Regions from separate parts of the Pseudoalteromonas sp. DSM 26666 genome, predicted to be linked through region 2. Evidence: predicted binding sites of a transcription regulator. Region 2 holds the regulator's gene; each other region holds the start of a gene.

Evidence for each region. Region 2 encodes ArgR, which controls arginine synthesis, uptake and breakdown. Its sites were predicted from a motif close to ANTGAATANNTATTCANT; they were not measured.
Region 1: a site for ArgR is predicted at 3,597-3,614, ahead of BM380_RS12600 (OadG family protein). Genes of this name have one in related genera too.
Region 3: a site for ArgR is predicted at 2,871-2,888, ahead of BM380_RS04765 (arginase family protein). Genes of this name have one in related genera too.

Annotation. Positions count from the first base shown of each region.
Region 1 covers NZ_FPAR01000006.1:148,653-159,683, forward strand. The annotation lists gene BM380_RS12585 (aldo/keto reductase) at 1-230, opposite strand, end outside; gene BM380_RS12590 (sodium ion-translocating decarboxylase subunit beta) at 366-1,499, opposite strand; gene oadA (sodium-extruding oxaloacetate decarboxylase subunit alpha) at 1,514-3,295, opposite strand; gene BM380_RS12600 (OadG family protein) at 3,308-3,553, opposite strand; gene BM380_RS12605 (DUF1328 domain-containing protein) at 4,076-4,249, shown strand; gene BM380_RS12610 (hypothetical protein) at 4,297-4,488, shown strand; gene BM380_RS12615 (YcxB family protein) at 4,660-5,127, shown strand; gene csrA (carbon storage regulator CsrA) at 5,183-5,374, opposite strand; gene BM380_RS12625 (aspartate kinase) at 5,465-6,682, opposite strand; gene alaS (alanine--tRNA ligase) at 6,689-9,289, opposite strand; gene BM380_RS12635 (regulatory protein RecX) at 9,309-9,761, opposite strand; gene BM380_RS12640 (BPSS1780 family membrane protein) at 9,761-10,549, opposite strand; gene ribA (GTP cyclohydrolase II) at 10,903-11,031, opposite strand, start outside.
Region 2 covers NZ_FPAR01000003.1:170,328-181,358, forward strand. The annotation lists gene BM380_RS06965 (ABC transporter permease) at 1-1,560, shown strand, start outside; gene BM380_RS06970 (ABC transporter ATP-binding protein) at 1,561-2,613, shown strand; gene BM380_RS06975 (Dyp-type peroxidase) at 2,653-3,552, shown strand; gene argR (transcriptional regulator ArgR) at 3,610-4,077, opposite strand; gene mdh (malate dehydrogenase) at 4,293-5,225, shown strand; gene ispB (octaprenyl diphosphate synthase) at 5,301-6,272, opposite strand; gene rplU (50S ribosomal protein L21) at 6,696-7,007, shown strand; gene rpmA (50S ribosomal protein L27) at 7,024-7,281, shown strand; gene cgtA (Obg family GTPase CgtA) at 7,436-8,587, shown strand; gene folA (type 3 dihydrofolate reductase) at 8,659-9,150, shown strand; gene BM380_RS07015 (DUF3718 domain-containing protein) at 9,233-9,607, shown strand; gene BM380_RS07020 (methyl-accepting chemotaxis protein) at 9,791-11,031, shown strand, end outside.
Region 3 covers NZ_FPAR01000002.1:169,750-180,780, reverse strand. The annotation lists gene ppc (phosphoenolpyruvate carboxylase) at 1-716, shown strand, start outside; gene cdd (cytidine deaminase) at 839-1,768, shown strand; gene udp (uridine phosphorylase) at 1,757-2,512, opposite strand; gene BM380_RS04765 (arginase family protein) at 2,925-4,034, shown strand; gene BM380_RS04760 (substrate-binding periplasmic protein) at 4,180-4,833, shown strand; gene BM380_RS04755 (polyamine export protein PaeA) at 4,954-6,243, shown strand; gene BM380_RS04750 (efflux RND transporter periplasmic adaptor subunit) at 6,445-7,608, shown strand; gene BM380_RS04745 (efflux RND transporter permease subunit) at 7,620-10,751, shown strand; gene BM380_RS04740 (efflux transporter outer membrane subunit) at 10,751-11,031, shown strand, end outside.

The DNA of each region.
Region 1 (11,031 bases), on a different contig from region 2:
CGTTCAGCCAACGCTTTACCAAAAACGTGCTCAGCTTTGCCTAAGGTATAAATATCAGCGTGATCAAAAAAGTTAATCCCGCTTTCAAATGCTGCGTCTATGCATGAATGGGCTTGCTTTAAGTGCCCACTGTTGATGGCGTCTTTATTCCAAGCACCTCCTAAACCCATACAACCAAATACAAGCTTACTAACCTTGGGTAAATATTTTGCCAGCGGAGTGTGTAACATTTGACAGCCCTTTTAAAAAAATGAAGAGTGATTACTTTAAACAAAAAACCCTATACAAGAAACCGCTTAATCTAAAACATTAAATTTTAGGCAAAAAAAAAGCGCAGTAAACTGCGCTAATGGTTGGATTAAATATTACTTGCCAACAAGTGCTAATAAAATACCTGCAGCAACAGCACTTCCCAGTACGCCAGCTACATTAGGCCCCATGGCATGCATCAGTAAAAAGTTGTGCGGGTTATTTTCAAGACCGACTTTATTAACTACACGAGCCGCCATAGGAACAGCCGATACACCCGCTGCACCAATTAATGGATTAATTGGGGTTTTTGATATTTTATTTAAGCCTTTTGCCATAAATACACCTGAGGCCGTACCAATAGCAAACGCCATTGCGCCCAGTACTAAAATACCAATGGTTTCCACTGTTAAGAACTGCTCGGCAGCAAGCTTAGAGCCTACCGCTAGTCCTAGAAATATGGTGGTTATATTAATAATTTCGTTTTGAGCACTGTTACTTAGCCTATCGACCACACCCGACTCACGCATTAAGTTACCCAAACAAAACATACCAACCAGTGGAATGGCGGCTGGTAAAAAGAGCGCAGTTAAAGTAAGTACCATCAGCGGAAAAATAATTTTTTCCTTTTTTGATACTTTACGCAGTTCTGGCATTTGAATTTTACGCTCTTCAGGCGTTGTAAACGCACGCATGATAGGCGGCTGAATAATAGGAACCAACGCCATGTATGAGTACGCTGCTACGGCTATAGCGCCTAATAAATCAGGCGCCAGCTTTGACGCTAGAAAGATAGCGGTTGGCCCATCAGCGCCACCAATAATGGCAATTGCTGACGCATCTTGTAAACTAAACTCAAACCCTGGAATAAAGTTAAGTAAAATAGCCCCAAATAAGGTAGCAAAAATACCAAACTGCGCCGCAGCACCTAATAACAACATACGCGGGTTGGCAATTAAGGCACTAAAGTCAGTGAGCGCGCCCACTCCCATAAATATTAATAACGGAAAAATTCCGGTATCAATACCTACATAGTAAACATAATAAAGTAAGCCACCAGGGTCAGATAAACCTGCCACAGGAATATTAGTTAAAATAGCCCCAAAACCAATGGGCAGCAATAGTAGCGGCTCAAAGTTTTTAACTATAGCTAAAAATAATAACAAACAACCAACGGCAATCATGATCAGCCCAGGAAATGTAAAGTTAGCAATGCCTGTGGCATGCCAGAGGTTTAAAATACCATCCATCCTCTAATTACTCCTTAAGCTAATGCAATCATTGCATCGCCGGTTGACACTGAATCACCTTCAGAGACAAGCACGTCTGCAATTGTACCGGTATGCATGGCGCGTACTTCGGTTTCCATTTTCATGGCTTCCATAATAATCACCACATCACCTTCATTTACTACCTGACCTGGCTTTACTTTAATTTTAAAGATATTACCGGCAAGTGGCGCATTAAGAGTTTCACCTGAGGCAACTGATGCCGACTGTGGAATATGCTCAGAGTCTTTTAGCGTCACCTCTTTAAGCTCACCGCCTTGAGCAACCACGACATCGTATACTTTGCCATCTACTTTAACGCTGTATTGCTCAGCCTTAACGCCTTTATTGTTTGCCGCTGATTTTTCAGGTGCTTTATTGGAGCTATCATCAGCGCTAGGAACAGGTTCAAATGCGTCAGGGTTATTGCGGTTTTTAATAAACTTCAAACCAATTTGTGGGAATAAGGCATACGTGAGCACATCATCAATTTGCTCATCAGCAAGCGTTAAGCCTTGCTCTTGCGCAAGTTTACTTAATTCAGCCTCAAGCGTTTCAAGTTCAGGTTTGATCACATCTGCAGGGCGACAGGTAATTGCTTCGCTGCCATCAAGTACACGCTCTTGTAACTCTTTATTCATAGGAGCAGGTGTCGAACCATACTCACCTTTTAATACGCCAGCGGTTTCTTTGGTGATGGTTTTATAGCGCTCGCCAGTAAGCACATTAAGTACTGCCTGAGTACCAACAATTTGCGAGGTCGGTGTAACTAATGGAATAAAGCCCAAATCCTCACGCACCCGTGGAATTTCAAGTAATACTTCGTTTAGTTTATCAGCAGCGCCTTGTTCTTTAAGCTGATTTTCCATGTTAGTTAACATACCACCTGGCACTTGGGCTAATAAAATTCGGCCATCAACACCTTTTAAACTGCCTTCAAACGCAGCGTACTTTTTACGTACGTCTCTAAAGTAAGCTGCAATTTCTTCAAGGTGGTTTAAATCAAGCCCAGTATCACGCTCAGTACCTTCCACGATTGCAGCAATTGTTTCAGTTGCTGAATGACCATAAGTCATACTCATAGACGATACAGCCGTATCGAGCATATCAATACCGGCATCAATCGCTTTTTGATACGTTGCGGTACTTAAACCCGTTGTTGCATGACATTGCATGGCAATAGGAATTGAAACCGTTTCTTTTAAGCCTTTAATCAGTTTTTCTGCATCGTAAGGCTTAAGCAATCCCGCCATATCTTTAATACAAATTGAATGACAACCTAATTCTTCAAGCTGCTTAGCAAGTGTTAGCCACATATCCAATGTGTGTACTGGGCTTACCGTGTAAGAAATCGTACCTTGGGCATGCGCGCCTACTTTAACCGCCGCTTTTATGGCAGTTTCTAAGTTACGTACATCATTCATGGCATCAAAAATACGAAATACGTCTACGCCATTTTTGTGTGCGCGCTCAACAAACTTTTCAACAACGTCATCAGCATAATGGCGATACCCCAATAAGTTTTGACCGCGAAGTAACATTTGCTGGGGTGTATTTGGCATCGCCTTTTTAAGCGCGCGAATACGCTCCCACGGATCTTCGCCTAAATAACGAATACATGAGTCAAAGGTAGCCCCACCCCAAGACTCTATAGACCAATAACCTGCGTCATCAATTTTTTTTGCAATAGGTAACATGTCGTCTAATCGCATGCGGGTAGCTAAAAGCGACTGATGTGCGTCTCGAAGTACGAGTTCTGTTATTTTTAATTTAGCCATTGGTATGCTCCTCTAATTATTATTTGTTTTGTACTGAGCAATGGCAGCACTAATTGCAGCGATGTGCTCATTTGGCACACCTTGAGATTTAAAAGATGGTGTTCTCTGTGATACTTCAAGTTCTGGCTGAGAAAATTTGCTAGCCAGCTTAGACATAACTGTCACTGCACCAATCAATAAAGAAAGAAATACAAACACCCCCACCATACCGGTTAGCATTAAATTGCCTGCAGTTGTGAGCAAAGCCCCTATATCCATAATTCTCCCCTGTTCAAAACTGAATACATAAAAAGTCAGTTTATTTAAATAAATATTCACCAATAGTAACAAAAACTATTCTTTTGTCTACACATTGTAAATTGGTAAAACCAATTAATCTAAAAGTAACATATCACCAATAAGGTTAACACCACCTAAAATAGCTTATTTAACCTATATATATAGATGGTAAAAATGTTCGTTATAAACAAAGAATATATAAAAACCCTAATATTCTGTAAAAACACATAAAAATATACCTAATGAGCTAATCCACTAAAAACTGCCAAAGCAAATGTTAATTGGTCTTACCAAAGTAACGACTGTAAAAACTATTTATTGTCTCATCAGACACCACTGTGAATAAGTTACAGATAAAACCGTAAAAATTACCAACCTAATATAAAGCTAAACTCAAAAAGATAAATTAAACCATTGATTTAAAACAAAATAAAATACTGGCACATTACTCGCTTATATAAAAACAACACTTTAACACTTAGATAAATCAAGGAGATGACAATGTTACGCTGGACAATTACATTTTTGGTGATCGCACTAATCGCAGCCGTTTTAGGATTTGGTGGTATTGCAGGAGCCGCAGCAGGAATTGCTAAGATCATATTTTTTATCTTTTTAGTTTTACTGGTTATTTCACTTGTCTCTGGCGCTTTACGTGGTAAAAGCCCCAGGTAGATAAGAAACAACGAACTTTTTTAAATTTATATACAAGGAATTACATTATGAAATCATCAACACTTAAAGCAGCAGCTATTGGCCTATTCGCAAGTGCATTTATTATGGGTTGTGAAGACAATCATGCAGAAGAAGCAGGTGAACGCATCGACGAAGCCGTGACAGATGTTCAAAATAAAGTAGAAGATGCCTGTGAAGAAGTAAAAGAAGGTGTCAACGCTGAAGAAACAAATTGCTAATTCAGCCCCTTTTTAAAAAGCGACCATTTGGTCGCTTTTTTTTTGTGTTTAGTATTAGTCGCCAAGTTGCTACCCATTAATTATAAACTCTGAACTATTAATTCTTTTTAAGCTGCGCATTTGCCACATAGCTTGCTAAAATGATAAAAAATAGCTTTTAAGTATAGATGCATGGTATTTACGACAACCTATAAACTCGATAAACCTTACTTTTATGAATGCTTCGACCAATCGCTGCCTTATAGTAAACGCGCGCAACCTAAATATTTTTTATTAGCACTGCTTGTTGTATTGGGATTATTTGGTATTTATGGTTTAGGAGATCATTACCTAGGTACATTTTTGCTGATGCTAGCCCTACTCGAATGCATCGCCTTTTACTATCGCCGCCCATGGTGGGTAACCAGGCAAATGCTAAGCAGAGCGTCTGGTTCTGAAGTCACTCTCACCTTCGACGAAGACGGAATAAAATCAACCAATCATTACAAAAATTACCAGTTAGCTTGGCACGACATTAACGAAATTATTACTACAGATTGTGGACTATTGTTAAAAAGTAAAAGCGGTATGCAATACATTTCTAAGGCAATACTCGACGAAGAAACGATTGATTTTATAAACAAAAAAGCCACTCAATGAGTGGCTTTTACAAATGTCATAGTTATATTAACTAGCACATTTTATACTATGTTGATTAAGCATTGCCCGGATTAGGGTTAGACTTTTCAGCTTGTATGCGCATGTAAATTTCTTCACGATGAACTGATACGTCTTTAGGTGCGTTAACACCGATACGAACTTGATTTCCTTTAACACCTAGAACAGTAACGGTTACTTCGTCACCAATCATAAGGGTCTCGCCTACTCTACGAGTTAGTATTAGCATTCTCTTGCTCCCATGTTCCAATAAAATTATAAGATTCCGCACAAACATTTTAATTAAAATTAGACTAAAAAGTAAGTAAAAACTCTCAATCTATTCATTTTCTGTTAAAAATGTCTTATGTAATGCACGAACAGCCAGCTCTAGGTATTTTTCATCTATTAAAACTGAAATTTTGATCTCTGAGGTGGCAACAAACATCACATCAATGTTTTCTTGTGCTAACGAATCAAAAAATAAACTCGCTACCCCGGAATGAGATTTCATCCCCATACCCACCGCTGACACTTTCGCCACATTGGTCAATCCGTCAATTGCCTGTGCGTCAAATTGCTGTTGCTCAGCCGTTAACAAATCAAGTGCGTTTAAGTAATCATTAAAATGCACAGTAAAAGCATAGTCGACTTTTTCAACTTTATGATTAATTTGATTAATCATATCTATTTCGATGCCATTACCAGCAAAAAGTTTCAAAACTTTTGCAAGATGTTTGGTGCCTTGCGGCATTCCATGCACCTTAATTAAGCACTCATCTCGATTAAATGCAATACCCGATACGACATTGCTTGTCACGTCGCTCTCCTCAAAACTAATTAACGTGCCTTCATCGGGTTTAAAGCTAGATAACACCCGCAGAGGAACATTGTGTTTACCAGCAGATTCTACAGAGCGAATATGTAACACTTTAGCGCCTAAACTTGCCAGCTCAAGCATTTCAGCAAAGGTGACATGACTTAAACGTCGTGCGTTAGGTTCCACACGCGGGTCTGTAGTATATACGCCATCAACATCGGTATAGATCTGACACTCATCGGCTTTTATTGCACCAGCAATTTCAACCGCTGAGGTATCGGTGCCACCACGGCCAAGCGTGGTCACGTTGCCCTCAATATCGCGCCCCTGAAAGCCGGCAATAATAGCAATACGGTTATGTTCAAGTTCATGTTTTAAACGCGTTGCCGCAACTTCTTCTACACGGGCTTTACCGAACATGTTATCGGTTAATATATTTACTTGATCGGCTAGTAAGCTTACCGCTGAATGGCCGCGTTTAATAATGGCCATCGCTAATAAAGCAATAGAGACTTGTTCACCGGTACTGAGTAATACATCGAGTTCACGACTACTCGGGCGAGAGTCGATTTGTTTGGCAAGATTAATTAAGCGATTGGTTTCTCCCGACATTGCCGAAAGCACCACCACCACTTGGTGGCCTTGTTGCTTGGTTTTAACAACAAGGTCGGCGACCGCTTCAATACGCTCTATTGAGCCTACCGAAGTGCCGCCAAATTTTTGAACTATAAGTGCCACTTAAGCTTAAGTACGCTCAGTTAACCAAGCTGTTACGCTATCAAGTGCTGCAGTTAAATTTTGTGGCTCAGAACCACCCGCTTGCGCCATATCTGGACGACCGCCGCCTTTACCACCGACTTGGCCTGCCATGTGATTAACTAACTCACCCGCTTTTACTTTGCCAGTTAAGTCTTTAGTTACACCCGCAATTAGGCTTACTTTGTCGCCGCTGGCAACACCTAAGGCAATAACACCTGAGCCAATTTTATTTTTAAGGTCGTCAACCATACCGCGAAGCGCTTTTGATTCTGTGCCCTCAACGTTGGCCACTAACAATTTAACCCCGTTAATTTCAACCACTGAATCAAGTAACGATGCACCTGCCGCACTGGCTAGTTTATCGTTAAGCTGGGCAACTTGTTTTTCAAGCCCTTTCGACTTTTCAAGCAAGGCAGTTACTTTTTCAAGCACTGACGTATTGTCACCTTTTACAAGCGCTGCAACATCAGCTAATTGTTGCTCTTGCTCGCTTACATAAGCAATTGCCTCTGCACCTGTTACCGCTTCAATTCGACGAACACCAGCAGCAATACCGCTTTCAGATACAATTTTGAATAAACCAATGTCACCCGCACGCTCTACGTGTGTACCACCACAAAGCTCGATTGAGTAATCACCAATAGTCACAACGCGCACTTCGTCATCGTACTTTTCGCCAAACAGTGCCATTGCACCTTTTGCTTTAGCATCATCAATTGCCATTAGCTCAGTGTTAAGAGCAAAGTTACGACGAATTTCGTCATTCACTACGCGCTCAATTTCGCGCAGTTCTTGTTTGGTCACCGCTTCAAAATGTGAGAAGTCAAAACGCAGACGATCTGGCTGCACAAGTGAACCTTTTTGCGATACGTGCTCACCTAAAAGCTGACGCAGTGCTTCATGCAAAATATGCGTAGCGGTGTGGTTTTTCTTAATACTGTCACGGCGCGCATCGTCAATAGTTGCATCCACTTTATCGTTAACGCCAATACGCCCTTGAACTGCTCCATGGTGAGCAAAAGCATTACCCAGTTTAGTGGTATTAGTCACCACAAACTCACCGCCGGCTACTGTGATTGTTCCGCTATCACCAATTTGACCGCCTGATTCAGCGTAAAACGGAGTACGGTCTAAAACAATAATACCTTGTTGACCATCTTCAAGTAATGATACAGCTTCGCCACCGGCAAAAATTTCTACCACTGTGCCACTGTAATGAGTGCTATCGTAGCCTTTAAAGTCAGTGTGCTTGTCTGATTTTAATTGGTCATTGTAATCAGCCCCAAACTTACCCGCTTGTTGTGCAGTTTTACGTTGTACTGCCATGCATGCTTCAAAACCTTGATGGTCAATCGTCATCTGGCGCTCACGCGCAACATCGGCTGTTAAATCAGCAGGGAAACCATAGGTATCGTAAAGCTTAAATACTAAGTCACCCGGGATCACATCCCCGGTTAAATCACTTAAGCTTTCTTCTAAAATAGCTAAACCACGCTCAAGCGTTTTACCAAACTGCTCTTCTTCAATACGTAGTACTTTTTCAATAATTTCTTGTTGCTTAGCAAGCTCTGGGTACGCTTGACCCATTTGCTCAATAAGTGCAGCAACCAATTTATAGAAAAACGCACCTTTAGCACCTAACTTATTACCGTGACGTACTGCACGACGAATAATACGACGCAATACATAACCACGGCCTTCATTTGATGGCATAACCCCATCTGAAATTAAAAATGCGCACGAACGAATATGATCGGCTACCACGCGAAGTGATTTATCATCCATATCTTGTGCATTGGTAACGCTTGCAGCGGCCGCAATTAAGCCTTGGAATAAGTCGATTTCGTAGTTTGAATGCACACCTTGTAAAATAGCTGAAATACGCTCAAGGCCCATACCTGTATCAACAGATTGCTTAGGAAGTGGCTCCATAGTCCCGTCGCTTTGACGGTTGTATTGCATAAATACTAAGTTCCAAATTTCAATGAAACGGTCACCATCTTCTTCAGGTGTGCCCGGAGGACCGCCCCAAATATGCTCGCCGTGATCATAAAATATTTCAGAACATGGACCACAAGGACCCGTATCACCCATAGACCAAAAGTTATCGCTCGTTGCAATACGAATAATACGATCTTCAGGTAAGCCTATATCGTTAGCCCAGTAGCCAAAGGCTTCTTCGTCATCATGGTAAATAGTTACTAACAGCTTTTCTTTTGGTAGTTTTACAACCTCAGTTAAAAACTCCCACGCAAATTTAATTGCATCTTGCTTAAAGTAATCACCAAAACTGAAATTACCTAGCATTTCAAAAAAGGTATGATGACGTGCTGTGTAACCTACGTTTTCTAAATCGTTATGTTTACCACCAGCGCGCACACAACGCTGCGAACTGGTTGCGCGTGTGTAAGGGCGGCTTTCAGCGCCTAAAAATACATCTTTAAATTGCACCATACCGGCATTATTAAATAACAACGTGGCATCGTTACCCGGTATAAGCGAACTAGAAGGAACAACTTGGTGTTGCTTGCTGGCAAAAAAGTCTAAAAACTGTTGCCTAATTTGTGCGGTAGTCATGTGCTGCATGTGAAAGTCTCACCTGTATTTACTGTGCTTGCATTGCAAAATTTATTTGATCATAGCTAAATCCTCGATACATTAAGTAGCGCACGCGCTTAGCTTTTTCTTTGTACTCGAGGTTTGCCGGTGTCGTTGAATATTTTTTGTTGTACGCTTCCTGCGCGAGCTCAAACCAATCTATTTCCAGCTCTTCAACCACTGTTTCAAGCAGTGCTCTATCAATCCCTTTACTCATGGCCTCACTTTGAATTCGCTTTAAGCCATGGCATTTAAATATGTGTTTTCTTACAAACCCTTCACAGTAACGCTGCTCGTTAATAAAATTGTGCTTTTCGCACCAATCAAGCAGGTTTTCTATGAACTCGTCGGTTGCTTCTCTTTGCTGTAACTTTTGGGTTAACTCTCGGCGCGAATACTCTTGCCTTCCTAGTAACCAAAGCACATAGTTTTTTAACTTTTGTTTTAACGTATCATCCATTAAGCGTCAAAGCGCCCGCTTTGCTCGCTACTGAAAGGCTTAATGTTACTGTCATCACTTGGTGGCACAACGGGCATAAAAATAGCCTGATAAGAAACAAAGAAACTAATGTAGCAAATTGGCATTAAAATCAACAGCGGTAGTAGCGATAAGAACATCGACACCACAATTAATAATGCGCAAATAATACCATAAACACTCAATGGTAAAATATTATAATAAAACACCATAAACGAACTTTTTAAGGCATTTAAAATACGTTGTTCTTTATTAAAGTAAACCAGCGGTACCGCATAGGCAAACGAAGTAAAGTATATCGACAGCGCAATTAAAAACAGTGCCACATTGGCAAACGAAATACTCTCAAGCATTTGGCTAATTGCTGTATTAGGATCTAAGTCAGGCTGCGTCATAACCGCCATCGCATCGGCAAATAACCCATTGGCGAGCAGCGCAATTAAAATACCGGCACCCATTTGATAAAGCGCTAAGCGAAATAAGCCTAACCGATTTCCTTTTGCTGAAAAGGGCTTCAAAATGTCGGCTAACATAATTTTTCCGCCTTGCTGCTTGGTAAGCACGGCTTGATAAAAACCAGCGGTTAAAAATGGTGTAGCCAATGCTGCGACTATTTGTAATAACGGCAAAAATAAAGACAACAAGCCAACAATGCCAATAAACAAGTGCATAAAGATAAAGGTTAATGGCTGAGTTTTAAAAATTAGCCAACCCGCTTTAAACCATTTTAATGCCGCATCCGCTTTAAAAATTCGTAATTGTGTAGACATACTTGCTCTTAATTAAAACAAAACACGCCGAGTATAACTCGGCGTTGGTTGGTATTACAGAGGTGGCGGCGATAAATGCCGTTAATATTAGGGTCTGTTGACCTTTGCGGATTAAAATTTGTTCAAACTAGGGGCGATTTAATCGCGGCGCGAGGTTTGTAACCTAGTGGGCTAAGTAAAAACCGAGCAACAAAGAGTAAATCGCCCCTAGGCAGAACCCTTCGGGCAACGCCTGTTTGGCATTGATGCTGCGTTATCGCCTATTTATGGGGAATAACCACACCACATAGGCTCTGCCTTGCCTAAATACCAAACAGACTGCTGCAAATTTAACCTTGAAAGGTCAACAGACCCTAAGGTTTTTTAATTTTCTTAATATCTAGCATATGAGAGCCATGCTTAATTTTAGTCTCTAAATACGCCTTGTTACCTGAAAGCCCAGCTTTAATGTGTGCATGAGTGCCCACAACAGAGTCCACCTC
Region 2 (11,031 bases):
TTGTTTTTCCTACTATTAGAATCTTTACAAGGCGACTCAGAGGTATTTACCCACCTGTGGAATACCGTACTGTGGGACTATATAAGTAATACCGTATTACTGGTTTTAGGTGTAGGGTTACTTAGCTGCTTTATTGCGTTACCACTGGGTTGGCTCACCGCTTATTGCCGTTTTCCTGGTAAAAAACAATTTGAATGGGCATTGATGCTGCCTCTTGCCATGCCTACTTATATTATTGCTTATGTGTACACCGATTTACTCGACTATGCGGGGCCGGTACAAATAACTCTAAGAGAGTGGTTTGGTTGGCAGTCGCCAAGTGATTACTGGTTTTTTGATATACGCACCTTACCAGGGGCTATTGTTATGATTGCGCTGGTACTCTACCCGTATTTATATTTAATTTTTAAAACTGCACTGCGAGAACAATCTTTTAAGTTAGTCCAAGCCAGTCAGTTAATGGGGCTAAATGCATGGAAAAGCTTTTTTAAAGTCAGCCTTGTATTATCCCGTGGTGCCATTGTAGCGGCACTTGCTTTGATCAGCATGGAAACCATGGCTGATTTTGCCACCGTAAGCTATTTTGCTGTCAGTACATTAACCACTGCCGTATACGATACCTGGTTTGGCTATTATTCATTAACTGCAGCAGCAAAAATTTCAGGGGTGATGTTGTTATTGCTGTTCTTAGCATTGATCACCGAGCGTTTTAGCCGTCGTAACCAAGCGGTATTTGAGCGTCAATCGAGCGTGAACAGCGAGGCGCTTTATATCCTCAAAGGCAAGTCTGCGTGGCTAGCAACGGGGTTTTGTAGCTTTATTTTAATTATTTCGTTTATTATTCCGATGGTTGTATTGCTCAAATATGCAGTTATGTATTTTGATCAAGCGTGGAATAGTGAGTTTTTTAGCTATGCATGGCAAAGTTTAAAAGTGGCGGCTGTAGTCAGTGTGGTGACTATTATACTGAGTGTTTTAGTGGTGTTTTATCAGCGCATTGCTAAACAAAAAAATCCATTAATACCCGGGCGTTTGGCCAGTACGGGCTATGCGTTACCCGGCACAGTATTAGCGATAGCGGTATTGTTGCCACTCACCCTATTAGAAAATACTATCAACCGCACTTTAGCTCCTTATGATTTAGATATTGGTTTATTACTTACTGGCAGCTTACTCACTATTATTTTTGCTTATATAGTGCGGTTTTACGCCGTTGCACACGGAGCTATTGAGTCGAGCTTTTCACGCATTAGTCCCTCCCTTGATATGGCAAGCCAGTCAATGGGAAAAAGCCAAGGGCGCACATTACGCTTTGTGCACTTACCTTTATTACGCCGAGGCTTATTAACCGCCGGTTTATTGGTCTTTATCGAGTGTATGAAAGAGCTACCCGCAGCTTTGTTGTTAAGGCCTTTTGATTTTGAAAGCTTAGCAACTCATGTGTTTCAGTATGTAAGCGATGAACAATTAGAGCTGGCCTCTATATCGGCTTTGTTTATTGTGGTGGTGGGGTTTATTCCGTTATATTTTATTAACCGTTCAATGGAGCAACGTAGCTAAATGAGTAGTTTGATTTTACAAGGCGTGAGCTATGCATATAACGGGACTAAGGTGATAGATAATTTAGATTTAACCTTAGGTAAAGACGAAATAGTGTGTTTACTCGGAGCCAGTGGCTGCGGTAAAACCACCACACTAAAAGCCATTGCAGGATTAATTGAAGCCAAACAAGGGCAGGTATTTATTGATGGTAAGCTAGTCAGTGATGCTAAGACGTTTGTTTCACCTGAGCATCGTAATATTGGCATGATGTTTCAAGACTATGCGTTATTTCCGCATTTAACGGTGGCTAATAATATTGCGTTTGGGCTAAGCGGCATGAGCAAAGCAGATAAACACGCACGCGTAAGTGAAATGCTAAAGCTGGTACACTTGGTAGGCTGCGCCGATAGATTCCCTCATCAACTCTCTGGTGGGCAACAGCAGCGAGTAGCGATTGCACGCGCATTAGCATATAAACCTAGCTTACTGTTACTTGACGAGCCATTTTCTAATATTGATACCCAAGTACGATTTGAGTTAATTGCCGACATTAGACGCATTATTAAGGCGCAGCAAGTATCGGCTGTGTTTGTTACTCACTCAAAAGAAGAGGCGTTTGCTTTTTCAGATACGCTTGCGGTTATGCACCAAGGTAAAATTGCGCAGCAAGGTACGCCAGAACAGCTTTTTGCTAAACCACGTTCAAAGGAGGTTGCAGAGTTTCTGGGTCAGGGCATATACTTAAGCGCAACCGTATTAACCGCTACTGAATATCAAACGCAGTTTGGGGTGGTTGAATCAATACAGCCACAGCAGCATGGCGTGGCGGATAAGGGCGTTATTTATGTGCGTCCGCATCAACTTGAACTTGTTAGTAATAACGATACTCAACAGCAATCTGAGCGGGTTAGTATATTAAGTAGTCGCTTTATTGGCTCTGCTTATGTATACACTGTGGTTATTGATGAGCAAGAAATAGAAGTTGCAGCCCAGTATGGCCAGTCATTTGAAATTAATGAACAGGTTATAATAAAAATAAAACCGCACACGGTGAATTTTTTTGAATCGTAATTAATCGCTGTGTTTTGCTCTAAAAAGTAAGGAATAATAATGGCGCAAGCGCAATCAGGGATTTGTGCTGAAGCAAACTTACACGGTTTGCACTTATTTTTTAATGTACTTGATGGTCACGACGAATCACTTCGCGCTAAGCTTAAAAAAGTGAGCGATATTGAAGATGAGTTTAGTGATCAATTCTCTGAATCTATGCTTTCTTGTATGGTCGCCATTGGCGCGCAATATTGGCCACACATTCTGCCTGATTATATGCCAAGTGAGCTGCAAAGCTTTCCTAATATCACCCATAGCGATTTTGTGATGAGTGCAAGGCCATGCGATTTATTTGTACAAATCCGCTCAGACAGAGAAGATGTAAACCACCTGTTTGCATTGCAAATATTAAAACTTTTCAACCCTGATGTTGAGCTGGTGGAGCAAATTCGAAATTTTCGTTTTTTAGATGGCCGTGATTTTAATGGTTTTATTTATGCGGGCGATACTCCGCATGGTCGTCAAAAACGGGTAACGGCCCTCGTTAATAAGCCTGATAGCTTTGAAGATCAAGGCAGCTATATTCATGTTCAGCGCTATAAACATGACTTAACGTTATGGCAGCACTTGTCGTTGCAAGAACAAGAACAAATAATGGGGCGTACTCGTCTCGACAATACCCTAATAAGCCCCGCACTTGAAAGCAGCCATGCAACCCGAAGTGAATTAAAAGATGAACAGGGGCAAGCATTATTACTAAATCAAAGTATGCCTTATGGCGACGTGTATGAGCAGGGGATGTTAATGATTACGTGCTCGGCTAAAGGGGATGCGTTCGAGAAAGTACTCAATAGCCGATTAGGGCAGGGGGAGTATTACGACCATTGGCTTGATTTTACTCAAGCAGATATGGGCTCTGCGTTTTTTGCACCCTCAGTGCGATTTCTAAAGCAGCTATAAAACAAGCCAGTAACGGCTACGTATTAGTATAGCCGTAACAGTGATAACCAAACGAGTTTAAACCGTATCAAACAAAATACGCACACGCTCTAATGTGAGGTCTATTTCTGATACTTTCGCTGGCGCAATAAAAATAGTGTCATCGCCGGCAATTGTTCCTAATACGCCATCTGCTTTACCTAATGAGTCAAGTAAACGGGCAATTAGCTGAGCAGCGCCAGGACTGGTGCGAATAATAATCATCATTTCGTTATGCATAATGTCAATAACTAACTGGCGTAACGGGCTTTTAGCGGTTGGTACACCCATTTCGGCAGGTAAACAGTACACCATTTCTTGTTTTGCATTGCGGGTACGTACCGCGCCAAACTTACTTAACATCCGCGACACTTTACTTTGGCTAATATTATCAAAGCCTTGTTCTTTTAATGCGTCAACTATTTCGCCTTGTGAGCCAAAATTCTCTTCTTTTAAAAGTGCTTTAAAGGCTTTTACCAATGCTTCTTGTTTGTCTTGTGGTTGCATAGTGTCTAATTAGTTATGTTGTCGATACTGCAAATTCTACACAAAAATGCATATTTATGCAGCAGTTGTTTAGGTTTTGCTGCGTTTAAACAGCAAAGTTTACAACTATGGTCGAAAATATAGCTAAAATAGGCAGGATAAATTTGTTTTTAGTCGTTAATTTCTTTATCTTATAAACCACAAATATTTCCTTCCTCAAATCACGGAGAATTCCAATGAAAGTTGCTGTATTAGGTGCTGCAGGCGGTATCGGTCAAGCGTTGTCTTTATTATTAAAAACAGGCTTACCAGCTGGTTCAGAATTATCACTATATGATGTTGCGCCAGTAGTTCCTGGTGTTGCTGTTGACCTTTCTCATATCCCAACAGATGTAAAAGTTGAAGGTTTTGGTGCAGATGCACTAGATAAAGCATTAACAGGTTGTGATATTGTTTTAATCCCAGCGGGTATGCCACGTAAGCCAGGTATGGATCGTGCAGATTTATTTAATGTTAACGCTGGTATCATTAAAACATTAGCAGAAGGCATTGTTGCTAACTGTCCTAAAGCGCTTGTAGGTATTATCACTAACCCAGTTAATGGAACTGTACCTATTGTTGCTGAAGTATTCAAAAAAGCAGGTACTTACGATGCTAAGCGTGTATTTGGTATTACAACTTTAGATGTGATCCGTTCTGAAGCGTTTATTGCTGAACTTAAAGGCGTAGACGTAGCAAGTGTTAAAGTACCAGTGATTGGTGGCCACTCAGGCACAACCATTCTACCGTTACTTTCTCAAGTTGAAGGTGTTACTTTCACTGATGAAGAAGTAGCTACACTAACTCCTCGTATCCAAAATGCAGGTACTGAAGTAGTTAATGCTAAGGCGGGCGGTGGTTCTGCAACATTATCTATGGGTGCTGCTGCAGCACGTTTTTGTATGTCTTTAGTTAAAGGCTTACAAGGTGAAGACGTTGTAGATTATGCATACGTTGCTGTTGAAAATGGCGATGCAGAGTACTTTGCACACCCAGTACGTTTAGGCAAAAATGGCGTAGAAGAAATTCTTTCTTACGGCACTTTAAGCGCATTTGAAGAGCAAGCTAAAAATGACATGCTTGAAACGCTGAAAAAAGATATCAAAGAAGGTGTTGATTTTATGGCGTAATAGCCAAAATTAACCCATAAAAAAGCCTGCATTTGCAGGCTTTTTTATTGCTCGGAATTATCTACACAGTATTACTTAGTGGTCGCGGTCAACCGCTATTCTAGCTAAGCTAATTAGTGCTTGCTTGTAACTCGACTCAGCTAAGCAATCTAAACAGGCAATTGCTTTATTAGCTTCTTGCTCGGCTTTTTCCATTGTGAACTCAAGGGCATTGGTATGTTTAAGTGCAGCCAGTATCTCGTCAAGGTGCTCCATACCATTACAGTGCTCAATAGCGTCTCTTATTAACTGTGTTTGATGCTCACTACCGTGTTGCATTGCATATATAAGAGGTAACGTCGGCTTACCTTCAGCTAAATCGTCGCCAATGTTTTTACCAAGTTGGTCGGCATCAGCGTTGTAATCTAAAACATCATCCACTAACTGAAAAGCAGTACCTAAATGCATGCCATACAAATTAAGTGCCTCTAGTACACTATCGTCTTGCTCAGTAATAATGGCCGCAAGACCCGTCGCTGCTTCAAATAGCTTGGCGGTTTTAGAATAAATAACCTGCATATAACTGGCTTCAGTGGTATCAGGGTCGTTGCAGTTCATTAATTGCAGCACTTCACCTTCAGCAATAATGTTGGTTGCATCAGCCAGTACTTGCATTATTTGCATTTTACCAAGACCCACCATTAGCTGAAACGAGCGGGTGTAAATAAAATCACCCACCAGTACGCTAGCAGCATTACCAAACTCAGCATTTGCTGTAGGTGTGCCACGGCGCAAATTAGATTCATCTACAACATCATCATGTAAAAGCGTTGCGGTATGAATAAATTCAATGATAGTTGCTAGCGTAATGTGATCTTTGCCTTGGTAACCTAGCGCTTTAGCCGCCAAAATAGCCAACATAGGGCGAACGCGTTTGCCACCGCTGTTAACAATATACAAACCAAGTTGATTAACTAACGCCACATCTGAGCGCATTTGCGCATGTATTAGTTGATTGACGTCATTCATATCGCTTTCGATTAACGCCTGGATAGCTTTTATATCCATTGATCTCCGAGCCAATTTTAATGTGTGAACGGCGCAGATTGTACAACAAAAAATGCATTAGCTCGATATTTTGTGATGATTCCTTAAAAAAACACCCTTAAGTAGGTTAAATGACCTATTAACCTTGTGAATAATTGATTAAACATCCTGGTTTAATTTTGAATCACCCCTGGCGGTTAATTGAACTACATAGGCTCGCTTTGCTATTGCTAATTTATTTTCTGTAACCGTTAAAAAGCGCTTGGCAAAGGGGGATTTTAATATAAAATAGGGGAAATATTGAATTGCTCTCAATGCAGCTACTTTTTATTCATTTAATTACAAAAAGAGGCTTGCTAGTTTTTACGCATTAGCGTAAACTTCGCGCCCTATTGAAGAATATTTTAGTTGCGTCGATTTGAGGGCGCACAGACGGAGTTAATTATGTACGCGGTTTTCCAAAGTGGTGGTAAACAGCACCGTGTGACTGAAGGTCAAACAATTCGTCTTGAGAAATTAGACGTTGAAACTGGTGCAGCAGTTGAATTTGATTCAGTACTTTTAGTTGCTGATGGTGAGAAGATCGAGATTGGTGTACCGTTCGTAAACGGTGGTAAAGTAACAGCTGAGGTTGTTTCACACGGTCGCGGTGAGAAGATTAAGGTTGTTAAATTTAGACGCCGTAAGCATTCTCGTAAGCAAATGGGCCATCGTCAATGGTTCACAGAAGTTAAAATCACTGGCATTAGCGCTTAATTAGAGGTACTTAGAAATGGCACATAAAAAAGCAGCTGGTAGTACTCGTAACGGTCGCGATTCAGAAAGCAAACGCCTAGGTGTTAAGCGTTTTGGTGGCGAATCAGTTCTAGCGGGTAGCATCATTGTTCGTCAGCGTGGAACTCGTTTCCACCCAGGCGCAAACGTAGGTATCGGTAAAGACCACACTATCTTCGCAAAAGCAGATGGTAAAGTTCAGTTTGAACAAAAAGGTCCTTTAAACCGTAAATACGTAACTATCGTAGCTGAGTAATCAGTAAGGTAGTTAAAAAACCCCGCCTTTGCGGGGTTTTTTGTTTTAAGCATGTTTAAATATATACCCAAGTGTTTTTATGCTCAGTGTGCTCTATAGGCCACTTAGGTATATAATAGAGTTATTAACAAGCCAATCCCTAAAGTGAGTAATCATGAAGTTTGTAGATGAAGTAGAAATTCGCGCAGAAGCTGGTGACGGTGGCAGCGGCATCGTGTCTTTTCGTCGTGAGAAATATGTTCCAGATGGTGGACCTGATGGCGGTGACGGTGGAGACGGTGGTAGTGTTTATCTACAAGCTGATGAAAACTTAAATACCCTTATTGACTATCAATTTGAGCGTTTTCACAGAGCAGAACGCGGTACAAACGGTCAAAGCCGTAATTGTACGGGTAAAAAAGGTGAAGACCTGATCGTTAAAGTGCCTGTTGGTACACGTATTATTGATGTTGATACACAAGAATCATTAGGGGATTTAACCCAAGATGGTCAACGAATTGTGGTTGCAAAAGGCGGTTTCCATGGCTTGGGGAATGCGCGTTTTAAATCAAGTACTAATCGTGCTCCACGTCAAAAAACACTTGGCACACCGGGTGAAGTACGTAACCTTAAGTTAGAGCTAATGCTACTGGCTGATGTCGGCTTACTAGGCTTACCAAATGCAGGTAAATCAACCTTTATCCGCAGTGTGTCAGCTGCAAAACCTAAAGTAGCTGATTATCCATTTACTACGCTGATTCCTAACTTAGGGGTTGTTCGTCCTGAAGCAAACAAATCATTTGTAATTGCTGATATTCCAGGTTTGATTGAAGGCGCGTCAGAGGGGGCGGGATTAGGTATTCGCTTCTTAAAGCATTTAGAGCGTTGTCGTGTGCTTTTACACATTATAGATGTAATGCCAGTTGATGGCTCTAACCCTGTTGATAATGCATTTGCAATCATCAACGAGCTACACCAGTACAGCCCTAAGCTTGCTGAAAAGCCACGCTGGTTGGTATTTAATAAAATTGATTTATTGCCTGAAGATGAAGCCAAAGCCTTATGTGAGCAAATTACAGAAGAGTTGGGTGAGTCTGAAAATATTTACAGTATTGCTGCAATTAATAAATTAAATACGCAGCCATTAATTCACGACATCATGACGCTACTTGATAACATGCCTAAAGAGAAGTTTGTTGAAGTGGCAGACGAAGAGGTTGAATTTAAGTGGGATACCTACCATCAAAAAGCCACTAAAGGCGATGATGATGACTGGGATGATTGGGATGAAGATGATTACGACGTAGAAGTTGTCTACGAGCGTTAATAATTGTTTATATTTAAAAGGAGCTAACGCTCCTTTTTCTTTGATTAATAATAAAGTATTGGGTATTTAGTGTGATAATTTCAATGATTGCAGCAATGGCAAATAACCGTGTCATTGGCTTAGATAATAAAATGCCATGGCATTTACCTGGTGACCTTCAGCACTTTAAAAAAGTAACCTCTGGTAAACCCGTTATTATGGGGCGCAAAACATTTGAATCAATAGGCCGACCGTTACCTGGGCGACGTAATATTATTATTACTCGTAATAAAGACTATCACGCATCAGGAATTGAAACAGTAACCACACCAGAAGCTGCACTTGAGCTTGTTAATGATGTTGCAGAGGTGATGATAATTGGTGGCGGAAACATCTACCAGCAGTTTTTAGCGCAGGCGCAGCGCTTGTATTTAACCTTTATAGACTTAGATGTTGAAGGGGATACACAATTTCCTGATTATAAAAGTGTTGCAAACTGGCAAATTGAAGATGAAATGTTGATGACGCCCGATGATAAAAATAAATATAGTTATAAGTTCGTAACTTTGAATAAAGTTTCTTAACATTATTGCGAAAATCTGAGCGTGTTGGTACAATATTAAACAGTCGAGTACGAAAAAAGTATTAATATAGGGTGTCCAATCAATGATTAAATTACCAAAGCTAGTTGTAATTGCTGCTATTGCAGCGGGTTCGTTCGCTTATACTGCGCCTGTAAGCGCTGATGATCAGTTAGCTGTTTCAGTCTGTGAATACATTGCCGCTGATGATAAAAATCGTCTGCGTAGCAAACTAAAAAGTTCACGTGTGAAAGTACGTAATATCTATGATGCAGTTTTCTGTAATGGTAACAACTTATTGCGTCACGCTGTTGCAAGTAATGCGGTTGATACGGGTGAGTACATTGTTAAAAACTTATCAAAAAGCTCACTTGAAGATGGCGCAGATATCGCTTGGGCTGAGGCAAATCATGCTGGTTCAGCTTTAATCCCTATTATTAAAGACCGCGCAGGCCTTTAATTAAAAGCTTAATTTAAAAAAACCGCGTTTATACGCGGTTTTTTATTAGTTACCTAAAACATCCTTCCATTGAGCCTTTAGCTATCTCTCAATACACCTGACTATTACCCTAATTAAGTCTTTTACATAAAAATGTCATAAAAATTCAATACTCTGTATGAATGTCACTTTTGAGATATGTTTATGCGTGTATCATTTTTTACCCGTCTTTTAGCTATTTTATTAACGTTAGCCAGTGTGTTGCTCGCTGCTACCTTGTTATGGGCAAGTCATACATTACTAAAAATTCAACAACAAGATATTGCTTATAGCCAATTAAAAAATACCATAATGGTCGATCTTGCTGGCCTTTTAGAAGACTACTTGGCACGAGGCAATAGCCAATACCTGACGCAATCTTCAGCTTTAATTGAGCAACTTAAAGCGCAGCAGCTAACGGTACTTCCCTCTGAGTTAGAAGTGCGCCTTTCAACACAGCTATTTTCACTAAATAAAGACATTAACGGTAAATACAGAGCACTAGGAAAGCTCTCAGGTAACGAAACTGCGCTTTTAGACAATGCACTGAGACAAATGGCGGGCTCAGCGTCATCGCTTATAAATTATGTACAAAAAGCATCAACTCAAAGTAGCCATGCTCTAAGCTACAATAAGTTGGCGAGTGATTATTATAGTGAAGTGGTTAATTTATCTTTATCGACCTATCAACTGCTAAATGATTACCAGCCTGAAATTGAAAAAAGCCTGCAACAAAGCGTAAAAAATTTAAACTTACTCGCTGCAAAAATTGCACAGTTGCCTAATTTAGGAGTGATGACTGAGGTTGATGAATTTGCTTTATTTGTAGATGAGGAGCCAGAGGATTTGGCTGCTGATATAAAAGCGGAGTTGGTTAGTTGGCCTAAGCGCTATTTACGTGATTTAAGCAGTACTTTATCGCAAGCAAAGCAGCGTAATTCTGGAACGAATGAGTTACGTGAACAAATTAGCGTGTTATCAAAAACAGTGATTGAGGCAGAGCAAACATTAAAAGCGCAGCAAGATACCGTTAAACAACAAGTATTTTGGGTGTTTGGAATTGCAATAGGTGGTTTAGTAATATTAGCTTTTGGTGTTTATTGGGTGCAACGTAAACAGGTTTTACAGCCTTTGCGGCAACTACGAGATGGGTTTGCATTTTTAATCGAAAGTAATGAGTTAAAAAATATTACAGTGAATAATCCTAAAACAGAGGTTGGTGAAATAGCGCAGTATTTTAACCTGTTAATTGAGCGCCAGCGTCTGGAGGCGCAAGAAAGAGCGAGTATGCTTGGTGTCGTTAGTGACTTCATGGAGCAAATGAGTGAGCATTTAGAAAAAATAGGTACAAAAAGCGCGACTAGCTACGAACAAGTTGTTAAAAATGAAAGTTTACTAGTAAATAT
Region 3 (11,031 bases), on a different contig from region 2:
TATTGCCACCACCAGAGCCTAAATCACAGTGGCGCGAAGTAATGGCATTAATTAGCGATGTGTCGTGTGAGCATTACCGTAATGTGGTGCGCCACGATGAAAACTTTGTGCCTTACTTTAGAATGGCGACACCTGAATTAGAACTGTCAAAACTACCGTTAGGCTCAAGGCCTGCAAAACGAAATCCAAATGGAGGGGTTGAGAGCTTACGTGCTATTCCATGGATTTTTGCGTGGAGTCAAAACCGGTTAATGTTACCTGCATGGTTAGGTGCATTAAGTGGACTTAAAGCCGCGCTTGAAAAATATGGGATTGAAACCTTAAGCGAAATGAGTTTGCAATGGCCGTTCTTTAGAGCACGTTTAGAAATGCTAGAAATGGTATTTAGTAAAGCGGATAGCTGGTTGAGTGAGCATTACGATAATGCGCTGGTGGAAGAGATGTATAAGCCTTTAGGTGTTGCCTTACGAGAGGAACTTGGTGAGGCGATGACGTTAGTGCAATCATTAAGCCCACAAAAAAGCTTATTGGCTGATCAGCCTTGGATCAAAGAGTCTATTGGGCTTAGAAACCCATACACCGACCCGCTTAATGTATTACAAGTTGAGTTATTACGTCGTTCTCGCGGCGATGATAAAGGCAATGAAAATGATATAGACAATGCCTTGATGATCACTATGACCGGTATTGCAGCGGGTATGCGTAATACAGGTTAATCCAAAACTAGATTAGTTTTAGAGGGAACACACGACGTGTTCCCTTTTTTTACGTTGAATAGGCTGGTATTTAGTTTGCCAACCTTTTACACTACTTGGCCATTGAACAAATAAAAACTATTATGGCTTCAGCAACTTTTAAAGTGCAACATAATACAGCACTTAGCAATTCACACATTTCTCTAAACGTAGCGCAAACGCAAGCTCTACGCAGTCAATTAAAAACTCAACGCGGTATTTTATATTCAAGCGATATTAAAGCGCTTTGCACCGAGCTTAATGTTAGCGACGATGCATTATTACAAGGCTTAGTGCCTATGGCTTCAGAGTTTTCCGTTGCACCTATTTCCAAATTTCATGTCGGCGCAATTGTAAAAGGGCTCGATTCACAAGGAAACACCACTTTTTACTTTGGCGCTAACGCTGAGTTTGATCATCAAGCACTTAGTTTAGTGGTGCACGGTGAGCAATCTGCAATTAATAATGCCTGGTTAAATGGCGGTAAAAAAATTCTTAAAATAGCGATTAGTGATGTCCCATGTGGGTACTGTCGTCAATTTATGAATGAACTCGCTGATGCGAAAGAGCTTGATATTTTACTGCCAGCACAAAACTTTAAATTGGCAGAGTTATTACCTCATTCATTTGGACCAACCGATTTAGGCAATGAGCACAGCTTATTTAACCCAGCAGAGCAAACTAATTGTTTTGAAAACAAACAACTTGATGAAAAGCTGATGAGCTATGCTTTAGCGGCTTATGTGCCATACAGCCAAAATTACAGTGCAGTAAAAATAAGTACGTTTGAAAACGGTGATTTTTATGGCAGCTATGCAGAAAATGCAGCGTACAGCCCGAGTTTATCGCCATTACAAAGTGCTGTGAGTCAGTTGTTTTTAGCAGGATTGAGCTTTGATAAGCAAACAGTTAAATCAGTTACGTTATTAGAAACGGCTGGTCATGAAAACCAATCAGGGGTGGCAAAAGCTGTGTTAGCAAGCTTTACTGGCTTGCCAACACTTGAGGTTATTAGTGCAACATTAGCCAAGTAACACTTTAGCGGCTTCAAGTACCACGGCAACCGATTTTTTCTCAATCTCGCCGTGGTCTACGTTAGGAATTTCTTGACGTGTTCTATTTACTAATACACCTGCAACACAGGCTGCTTGTAGGCCAAGAGCGGCACACATAGTAAATAAAGTAGCCGATTCCATTTCGTAGTTCATCACGCCTAGTTTTTGCCATTCTTCACAGCTACCCTGTAATGACTTAGGAACATAACCAGAATGCGTATCGTAACGCTCTTGCCCTGGGTAGAAGGTATCGCTTGAAGCGGTGATACCGATATGAAAATCGATGTTTAGGTTTTCACAGGCTTTTACCATCGCTTGAGTGGCAAAAAAATCAGAAACAGCAGGGTAGCACAGCGGTGCAAAATGCTGACTCGCGCCATCTAAACGAACTGAGGCTTGGCTAATTAAAATATCGCCTTCGTTAATGTGCGGCTGAATCGCGCCTGTTGTGCCAATGCGAAGAAAGCTACGTACGCCAAGTTGAGCCAGTTCTTCAACCGCAATTGACGTTGAAGGGCCGCCGATACCGGTTGAACATACAACCACTGAGTGGCCGTTTAATTGGCCTAAATAAATGTGAAACTCACGCGTTTGAGCAAGGCAGGTTGGATTATCTAAGAACTGTGAAATGCGTGCTGCACGATCTGGATCCCCTGGAACAATAGCCAGTTTTGCACCTTTTAAATCATCAATACACAGTCCTAAGTGAAATACCTTTTCCATAACTAAGCCTTTTTAATAAGAGTTGTTGTCAATTTAACATGATTACGAGAAACCTAAATGAAGTACAGGACGGATGTCCGTATTGATTTATTCATCAACTCTGAATATTCAATCAATGGCTAAAATTACTAACAAAATGAGCCAGTTGACTTGTTTGCTCAGACACTATATTCATACCTCAGAGCAAACCAGTAGCTAGCTAAAAGAGTTGTTAGCTAAATTTTAAATTGTTTATATTCATAAGGTTAGTTAGTAGGTTTTGTATTGTTTTGCCGCTGACCTAACCTCGCAAAACACAACGTTCAGTGATTTTTATAACCACAGACAATTAATTTTTAATTTATTCAGCGTTCGTCGTTTTGCATAACTACTCAATAATAGACAAGATATTCAGATTGAAAAAGGGTTTACAATGAGCACACAATTTCAAGCATTTAAAAATAAAGTTGAACACTGTTTATGTGCACCTGGCGACGGTGTATTCACGGTTAATACGGCAAAAGAACGCAAAGCAGCACTCAGAAATAAATTATATGGTCAAACTGAAAATGTCGATGCTTTATGGCGTGACTCGCTAAATGAATTACCTAACTCACCCCACAAAGCGGTTATGCTGGGGATCAGCTCTGATTGTGGTGGTGGTATTTTACGCGGTGCAAACTGGGGGCCTTTATTTTTACGTTCAGCTTTAATTGACCAACAAACACAGTGTCGTTCATTTGACTTAGGTGATGTGCGCGTAATACCGCATTTATTACACGATAAATACTTAAACGAAGCAACAATTACCAATTGCCAAAAAGCGCTTTATGGCAATGACAATAACGATCATTTCGTAAGTCCACTGTCTATTACCGAAGATGTATGTGACAGCTTTTATGCGACATTCCAAGATAAAGGCATTTTTGGTATTGGTGGCGATCATTCTATTAGTTACCCGTTAACAAAAGCGTATTTAAAAGCCAAACGCGAGCAAGGTAAACGTACGGCAATTATTCATTTTGATGCTCACACCGACTTACTCGTAGAGCGTTTGGGTATCGATTTATGTTTTGGCTCTTGGTGTACCCATATTTTAGAATTTTTACCCGCGCCACATCATTTAATTCAATTTGGTATTCGCTCAAGTGGTAAGCCTAAATCACATTGGGAAAGTACCTTTGGCGTTAAACAGCACTGGGCTGCTGAAATTATTGAGCGTGGCGCAGCCGCTGTTGCTGCCGATACAATCGCGCAACTAAAGGCTGACAAGGTTGATGAAGTGTATGTAAGCTTTGATATTGACGCACTAGATGCTCAATTTGCCTCAGCAACAGGTACACCTGAAGAAAATGGATTAACACCACAGCATGCGCTTGATATTTTGTCAGCCATTGCCGATGAGTTTCCAATAACCGGTGCAGATATGATGGAAATCGCGCCGTTTACCGACAGCTCATTAGTGGGTCAATCAAGCTCAGAGACGACGCTTAGAGAAGGCGCTAAAATTTCAGCATTCTTAATTGCAGCAATGAATCGTTAATCCTAAAGGTCAAAATTGGCTATTTGTAAATAATCCGCTATATTAAATTTGCTTTTATCAAAAAAGTAACATCTTAAATTTTATATAGTGGGTTATTGTGACTAAGTGGTATTGTGTATTATTGCTCATTGTAAGTCATCATTGTGTGGCTAAACTTACTGTTGTAACAGAGAACTTCGCGCCTGCGCAGTATCTGGACGCGAATAACAATTTAGTAGGTGATGCTGCCGATAAAGTCCGATTAGTGCTTGATAGCGTAGGTATTGATTATTCAATTTCTGTAAACGATTGGAGTATGGCTTACAATATTGCACTGAGAGATCCCCAAACCTGTATATTTTCTATTTCTCGTTCGCCTGAGCGGGAACATAATTTTATTTGGTTTGCTAAGCTTGCCCAATTTGACACTAATTTTTACTCCCTTAAAAGCAAAGGTATTTCCTTAACTAATTTAGAGCAGGCAAAGCAATACCGTATTGCGGTTTTAAAAGATAACTACAGCCATCATTACTTAATTTCAAAGGGCTTTAAAGAAAACGAAAATTTAATGCTGTTTAGTAGTTTTGATAATATTTTTAAGATAATCCAAACCCGAAGTTCGAGTATTGATTTAGTTGTTATACCAGCGCAGCGAATAAACCATGAACAATCTCATTTATTAAATAAATTACAACTCGAATTACTCATGCCCATCAATGCCCATCAAGCCCCTTTATATTTCGCCTGTAATAAAAATCTACCCGATAACGTAAAGCAACAACTTAGCGCGGCTTTTTCTTCATATGAGTCTAAACTATAAATATTAAGCTTTTGATTTTTATTAGTTATTAATATTATTTAAATATCAATTGCCCTGTCTATAAAAGCGTCTATAATCCAGCTGCTTTTGCTTGTAAAAGCGATTATTTTGGAGTTATAAATGGGTGATTTAATCGGGATTGCGTTATTAATCTTGATGAGTGCGTTATTTGCGATGTCAGAAATTTCGATTGCCGCTTCACGCAAAATTAAGTTAAGAGTAATGGCGGACGAGGGCAATGTGCACGCTTTGGCGGTTTTAAAGCTGCAAGAGCAGCCTGGGGCTTTTTTCGCCATGATCCAAATTACGCTCAATGCGATTGCGATATTAGGCGGGATTGTTGGCGAGCAAGCATTGTCTCCTTACATGCAAGAAATACTACAGCTGTTTTATCAAGGTCCATTACTTGGGCAAATTAGCTTTGTATTATCGTTTTTAATTATTACCTCGTTATTTATTTTATTTGCCGATTTACTACCAAAGCGTTTAGCGATGATTTTACCTGAGGCCGTTGCCGTGAGGGTGGTGACAATTATGCGCTGGGTTACTTTTGCGCTCACGCCACTGGTATTATTTTTTAATGGCTTAACCAATATTGTTTTACGGGTGTTTAAAGTGCCCAGTGAACGTGAAGATATTGTGACCACTGAAGATATTGTTGCGATGATGGATGCTGGTGCTGAATATGGCAGTTTACAGCAACAAGAGTATGATTTAATAGGAAATGTATTTGATTTAGAAGCGCGTTTCTTATCAAGCGTTATGTCACCGCGTGAGCAAATTGTTTATTTTGATATTGATGAATCTAGCGACGATATAGCAAATAAAATTATAGATCATCCGCACAATCACTTTTTAGTGTGCAAAGGTAATCTTGATAAGTTAATTGGCTCTGTTGAGTCTAAAGATATTTTACGCCAAGTACTCAAAGGTGAGGCGGCAAATATTAACGATGACATGCTTGATAAAGATATTTTTTACTTGCCCGAAACATTGAGTTTATCTGAAGCGTTAAATGCGTTTAAAACCGCTGTGCATCCTTTTGCGGTGGTAGTTAATGAGTATGCTTTGGTGGTTGGGATTGTTACGGTTAAAGATTTAATGAAAGGTTTTATGGGCGATTTAATTACTCATCAAAGTGAAGAGTTAATTATTGAACGCGACGCGAGTTCTTGGTTAGTGGATGGCTTAACCCCGATTGTTGAGCTGGCGAAGGTACTTGAAATTGATGAATTTCCTGATCAAAATCATTATGAAACCGTGGCCGGATATTTAATTTATACCATGAAACATATTCCTAAACGCGCAGAGTTTGTTTTATTTGCAGGTTTTAAATTTGAAGTTGTGGACGTGGAAGGAATTCGTATTGAGCAGTTACTAGTCTCTAGAGTTAATACTGACAACGAATAATGACAGCCAACATAGCTTAAGAGCAGCCAATGAAAGTTCATTGGCTGCTTTTTTTATGGGTGTTGCTTAAATAACTCAGCTATTGTTTGTGTTACTTATCTATTCAATTGTAAAAATGTGTAAATGTTGCTCAGTGGCTATTTTTAATTGCTGTACTATAGTTTAGAATGATCGTTCATTCTAAACTAAAAGGTATTTGACATGCAGCGTTCCCGCATCGCTTTTTTTGTATTTTCGGCCCTCGTTGGTTCTGTTGCTTTAAGTGGTTGTGATCAGGTAGCTGAACAACCTAAGGCTTCTGCTCCTGCAGCGACACCTGTTGGTGTGGTCACCTTAACAAGCCAAGCTATTACACTTAAAAAAGAATTACCAGGGCGTGTTAGTGCGTTTCAAATTGCTGAAATTCGTCCTCAAGTCAGTGGTATTGTTCAATCTCGGTTATTTGAAGAAGGCACACAGGTTGAGCAAGGCCAAGCGCTTTATCAAATTAATCCTGACATTTTTGAAGCAGAACTCGCAGCCAGCAAAGCGGCCGTTGCGCGCGCAGAGGCTAGTATTGCAAGCAGTAAATCTAAAGCGTCGCGTTATAAAGAATTACTAGAAATTAAAGCGGTAAGCCAGCAAGACTTTGATGAAGCCGATGCAGCATACAAGCAAGCATCTGCAGAACTATTAACGGCGAAAGCACAGTTACAAAGCGCGCAAATTAATCTTGATTATAGCCATGTTTCTTCGCCAATTAGCGGCCAAATTAGTAAATCAAGTGTCACTGTCGGGGCACTAGTCAGCGCAGCTCAAACCACAGCATTGGCAACCGTTACTCAGCTTGATCCAATTTATGTAGATTTAACCCAATCAAGTAATGAACTAACTAAGCTAAAAAGAGCATTGGCATCGGGTTCTTTAGGGGTTGATTCAACCACGCAAACAGATGTTGAACTTATTATGGAAGATGGCTCTGCGTATCCTCATAAGGGAACATTACAGTTCTCTGAAGTGACGGTTGACCCAAGTACGGGTTCGGTAACGTTACGCGCGAAGTTTCCAAACCCTGAAAAACTATTGCTACCTGGTATGTATGTACGTGCTGAGGTTGTTGAAGGGGTGAAATCTAATGCAATTCTCGCTCCTCAACGCGGCGTTAGCCGCAATACTAAAGGCGAACCTACGGCTATGGTTGTTAGCAAAAACAATACCGTTGAAAGCCGTGTATTAAAGGTAGAGCGTACTTTGGGCGCTAACTGGTTGGTAACCGACGGTTTAGCTGATGGCGATCAATTGATTGTAGAAGGGCTACAGAAAATTCGCCCTGGTGCACCGGTTGCTGCATCACAAGTACAGTCATCAGCAAATAACAGCCAATAACGGAGAATTTCATGTCACGATTTTTTATCGACAGGCCTATTTTTGCATGGGTACTGGCTATTGTGGTGATGCTTGCAGGTATTATTGCGGTTAAAAGTTTACCCGTTGCTCAGTATCCGTCAATTGCACCGCCTGCTATTACGATTACTGCTAACTACCCTGGTGCTTCTGCGCGTACTTTAGAGGACTCGGTGACCCAGGTTATTGAGCAAAAAATGAAAGGCTTAGATGGCTTGTTGTATATGTCATCGACCTCTGAATCAAGTGGTTCAGCAACATTGACTCTTACCTTTGATGCAGAAACTAACCCTGATATTGCACAAGTACAAGTGCAAAATAAACTAGCAACAGCTACGCCGTTATTACCTGAAGAAGTGCAACGACAGGGTGTGGTAGTTGCTAAGTCATCGTCTAGTTTTTTACTCGTTGTTGGTTTTGTATCGCAAGATGGCAGTATGACCAACATTGACATTGGTGATTATGTGTCATCAAACGTGCAAGATATTGTAGCGCGTGTCGATGGGGTGGGCGAAGTACAATTGTTTGGCTCTCAATATGCAATGCGTATTTGGCTCGATCCGGCTAAGTTACAAAGTTATAAACTAACGCCAAACGATATCTCTGCGGCAATAAAAGCACAAAATGCGCAAGTGTCGGCAGGTCAGCTCGGGGGCATGCCGTCATTGGCTGGTCAACAGCTTAATGCAACGGTGACGGCTCAAAGCCGATTACAAACACCTGAGCAGTTTAAAGACATTTTAGTTAAAACCAACAGCGATGGTTCGGTAGTGCGTTTACAAGATGTTGCTGATGTTGAACTCGGTGGTGAAAACTATGGTGTTGTAGCGCGCTTTAATGGTAAACCGGCATCGGGTTTAGGGGTTAAATTAGCCAGTGGCGCAAACGCCTTAGATACAGCACAAGGTGTAAAAGATGCACTTGAAGAACTTAAACCATTTTTTCCAGAAGGTTTAGAGGCGGTTGTGCCTTATGACACTACTCCTTTTGTTGCATTATCAATCGAAAAAGTAGTACATACCCTAATCGAAGCGGTTGTTTTGGTATTTGTTGTAATGTACTTATTTTTACAAAACTTCAGAGCAACTATTATTCCAACCATTGCGGTGCCTGTCGTATTGCTAGGTACGTTTGGTATTCTATTTACCTTTGGGTATTCCATTAATACCCTCACGATGTTTGCGATGGTACTGGCCATTGGTTTACTCGTAGATGATGCGATTGTTGTTGTCGAAAACGTTGAGCGTTTAATGACCGAAGAAAAGCTCTCTGCGGTTGAAGCAACGCGAAAATCGATGGATGAAATTAAAGGAGCACTGGTAGGTATTGCGATGGTGCTGTCGGCTGTATTTATTCCGATGGCATTCTTTAGTGGCTCTACTGGGGTTATTTATCGTCAGTTCTCTATTACCTTAGTGTCGGCGATGGGGCTGTCGGTACTGGTTGCGCTTATTTTAACTCCCGCACTGTGTGCTACGTTATTAAAGCCTAGCCATGTTCACACCGATGGTAGCTTTATTGGTCGTTTTTTCTCAGGCTTTAACCGTGGTTTTGATAAAACCAATAAAGGTGCGCAAGGTTTTGTTGGCCGCATGATCAAGCATTCTAAGCGCTACTTGCTTAGCTATGCATTAATTGTAGGCGGCATGGTGGCTATTTTTTCAAACTTACCAACGGCATTTTTACCTGATGAAGACCAAGGTATTTTGTTTAACCAAGTAATGCTTCCTGCAGGCTCTACTACAGAGCAAACGCTTGAAGTGGTTAAAAAAGTTGAAAACCACTATTTAGAAGATCAATCTGAAGCCGTTAGTTCAATTTTTACGGTAACAGGTTTTAGTTTTGCAGGCTCTGGACAAAACTCAGCAATTGGCTTTGTTAGCTTAAAGCACTGGGATGAGCGCCAACGTGACGACCTATCAGTGGGCGCCGTTGCAGGAAAAGGCATGGGGTATTTTTCAACGATTAAAGAGGCATTTGTATTTGCATTTCCACCTCCGGCGATTGTTGAACTTGGAACCGCAAATGGCTTTAATATGTTTCTACAAGACCGTGTCGGTTTAGGTCATGATGAGCTATTAAAAGCGCGTAATCAGTTATTAGGTATGGCGAGTCAAAGTCCAATATTGGCAGGTGTTCGCCCTAATGGGCAAGAAGATATGCCTGAGTTACAGCTGGATATTGATCTTGCAAAAGCAGAAGCGCTTGGTGTGTCGCAAGGTGATATTAATAGTACGCTTTCGACGGCGTGGGGTAGTAGTTATGTAAATGACTTTATCGACCGTGGTCGCGTGAAAAAAGTATACCTGCAAGGTCAAGCGGATGCGAGAATGGTGCCTGAGGACTTAAACAAATGGTATGTGCGTAATAAAAACGGCGATATGGTGCCATTTTCAGCATTTGCTAGTTCTTATTGGTCTTATGGTTCGCCTCGCTTGGAAAGGTATAACGGCTTTTCAGCAATGGAAATCCAAGGCAGTGCAGCGCCAGGCTACAGTACAGGTCAAGCCATGGATGAAATGGAGCGTTTAGTTAAGCAGTTACCACAAGGTATTGCTTCTGAATGGACTGGTATTTCATATCAAGAGCGATCAAGTGGCGGTCAAGCGCCGTTGTTATATGGATTATCACTGTTATTTGTATTCTTATGTTTAGCAGCGCTTTATGAAAGTTGGTCAGTACCATTTGCAGTAATGATGATTGTGCCACTGGGTATTTTTGGTGCGATTGTAGCCGCCTTTATGGGTAACTTATCAAACGATATTTACTTACAAGTGGGTTTATTAACCACCATAGGTTTAGCCTCTAAAAATGCCATTTTAATCGTTGAGTTTGCGATTCATAAAATGGAAGAAGGCTTAAGCTTAGTGGACTCGGCGATTGCCGCTGTACGCCTTCGCTTACGTCCTATTTTAATGACCTCAATGGCCTTTGTGTGTGGTGTGCTTCCATTAGCTATTGCCTCAAGTGCTGGTTCAGGTGCACAAAATGCATTAGGTATTTCAATTATTGGTGGAACACTTGCCGCCTCGTCATTGGTTGTTATTTTTGTACCGTTGTTTTTTGTTTTAGTACGTAGACTGTTTTCAGGAAAGGCTAAAACCACCTCCGAGGAGGAAGTATAATGAGATTAAGAGCAATCAGTTTTAGTGCTTTTACTTTAGCAATTTTATCTGGATGTCAGTTAGCTCCTCAACAAGAAGCGCTAAATTTACCTGTCCCTGATGCGTATGCATCAGAGACAGGGGATGAGCAGGTGTCCTCGTTAAAATGGCAGCAGTTTTTTAATGATGAAAAACTTAAAACACTGATATCACAAAGTCTTGAACATAATAAAGACCTACAAATAGCTGCTTTAAATGTTCAGCGCGTGCGTGGTTTGTATCAGATTGAAGATTCAGCGTT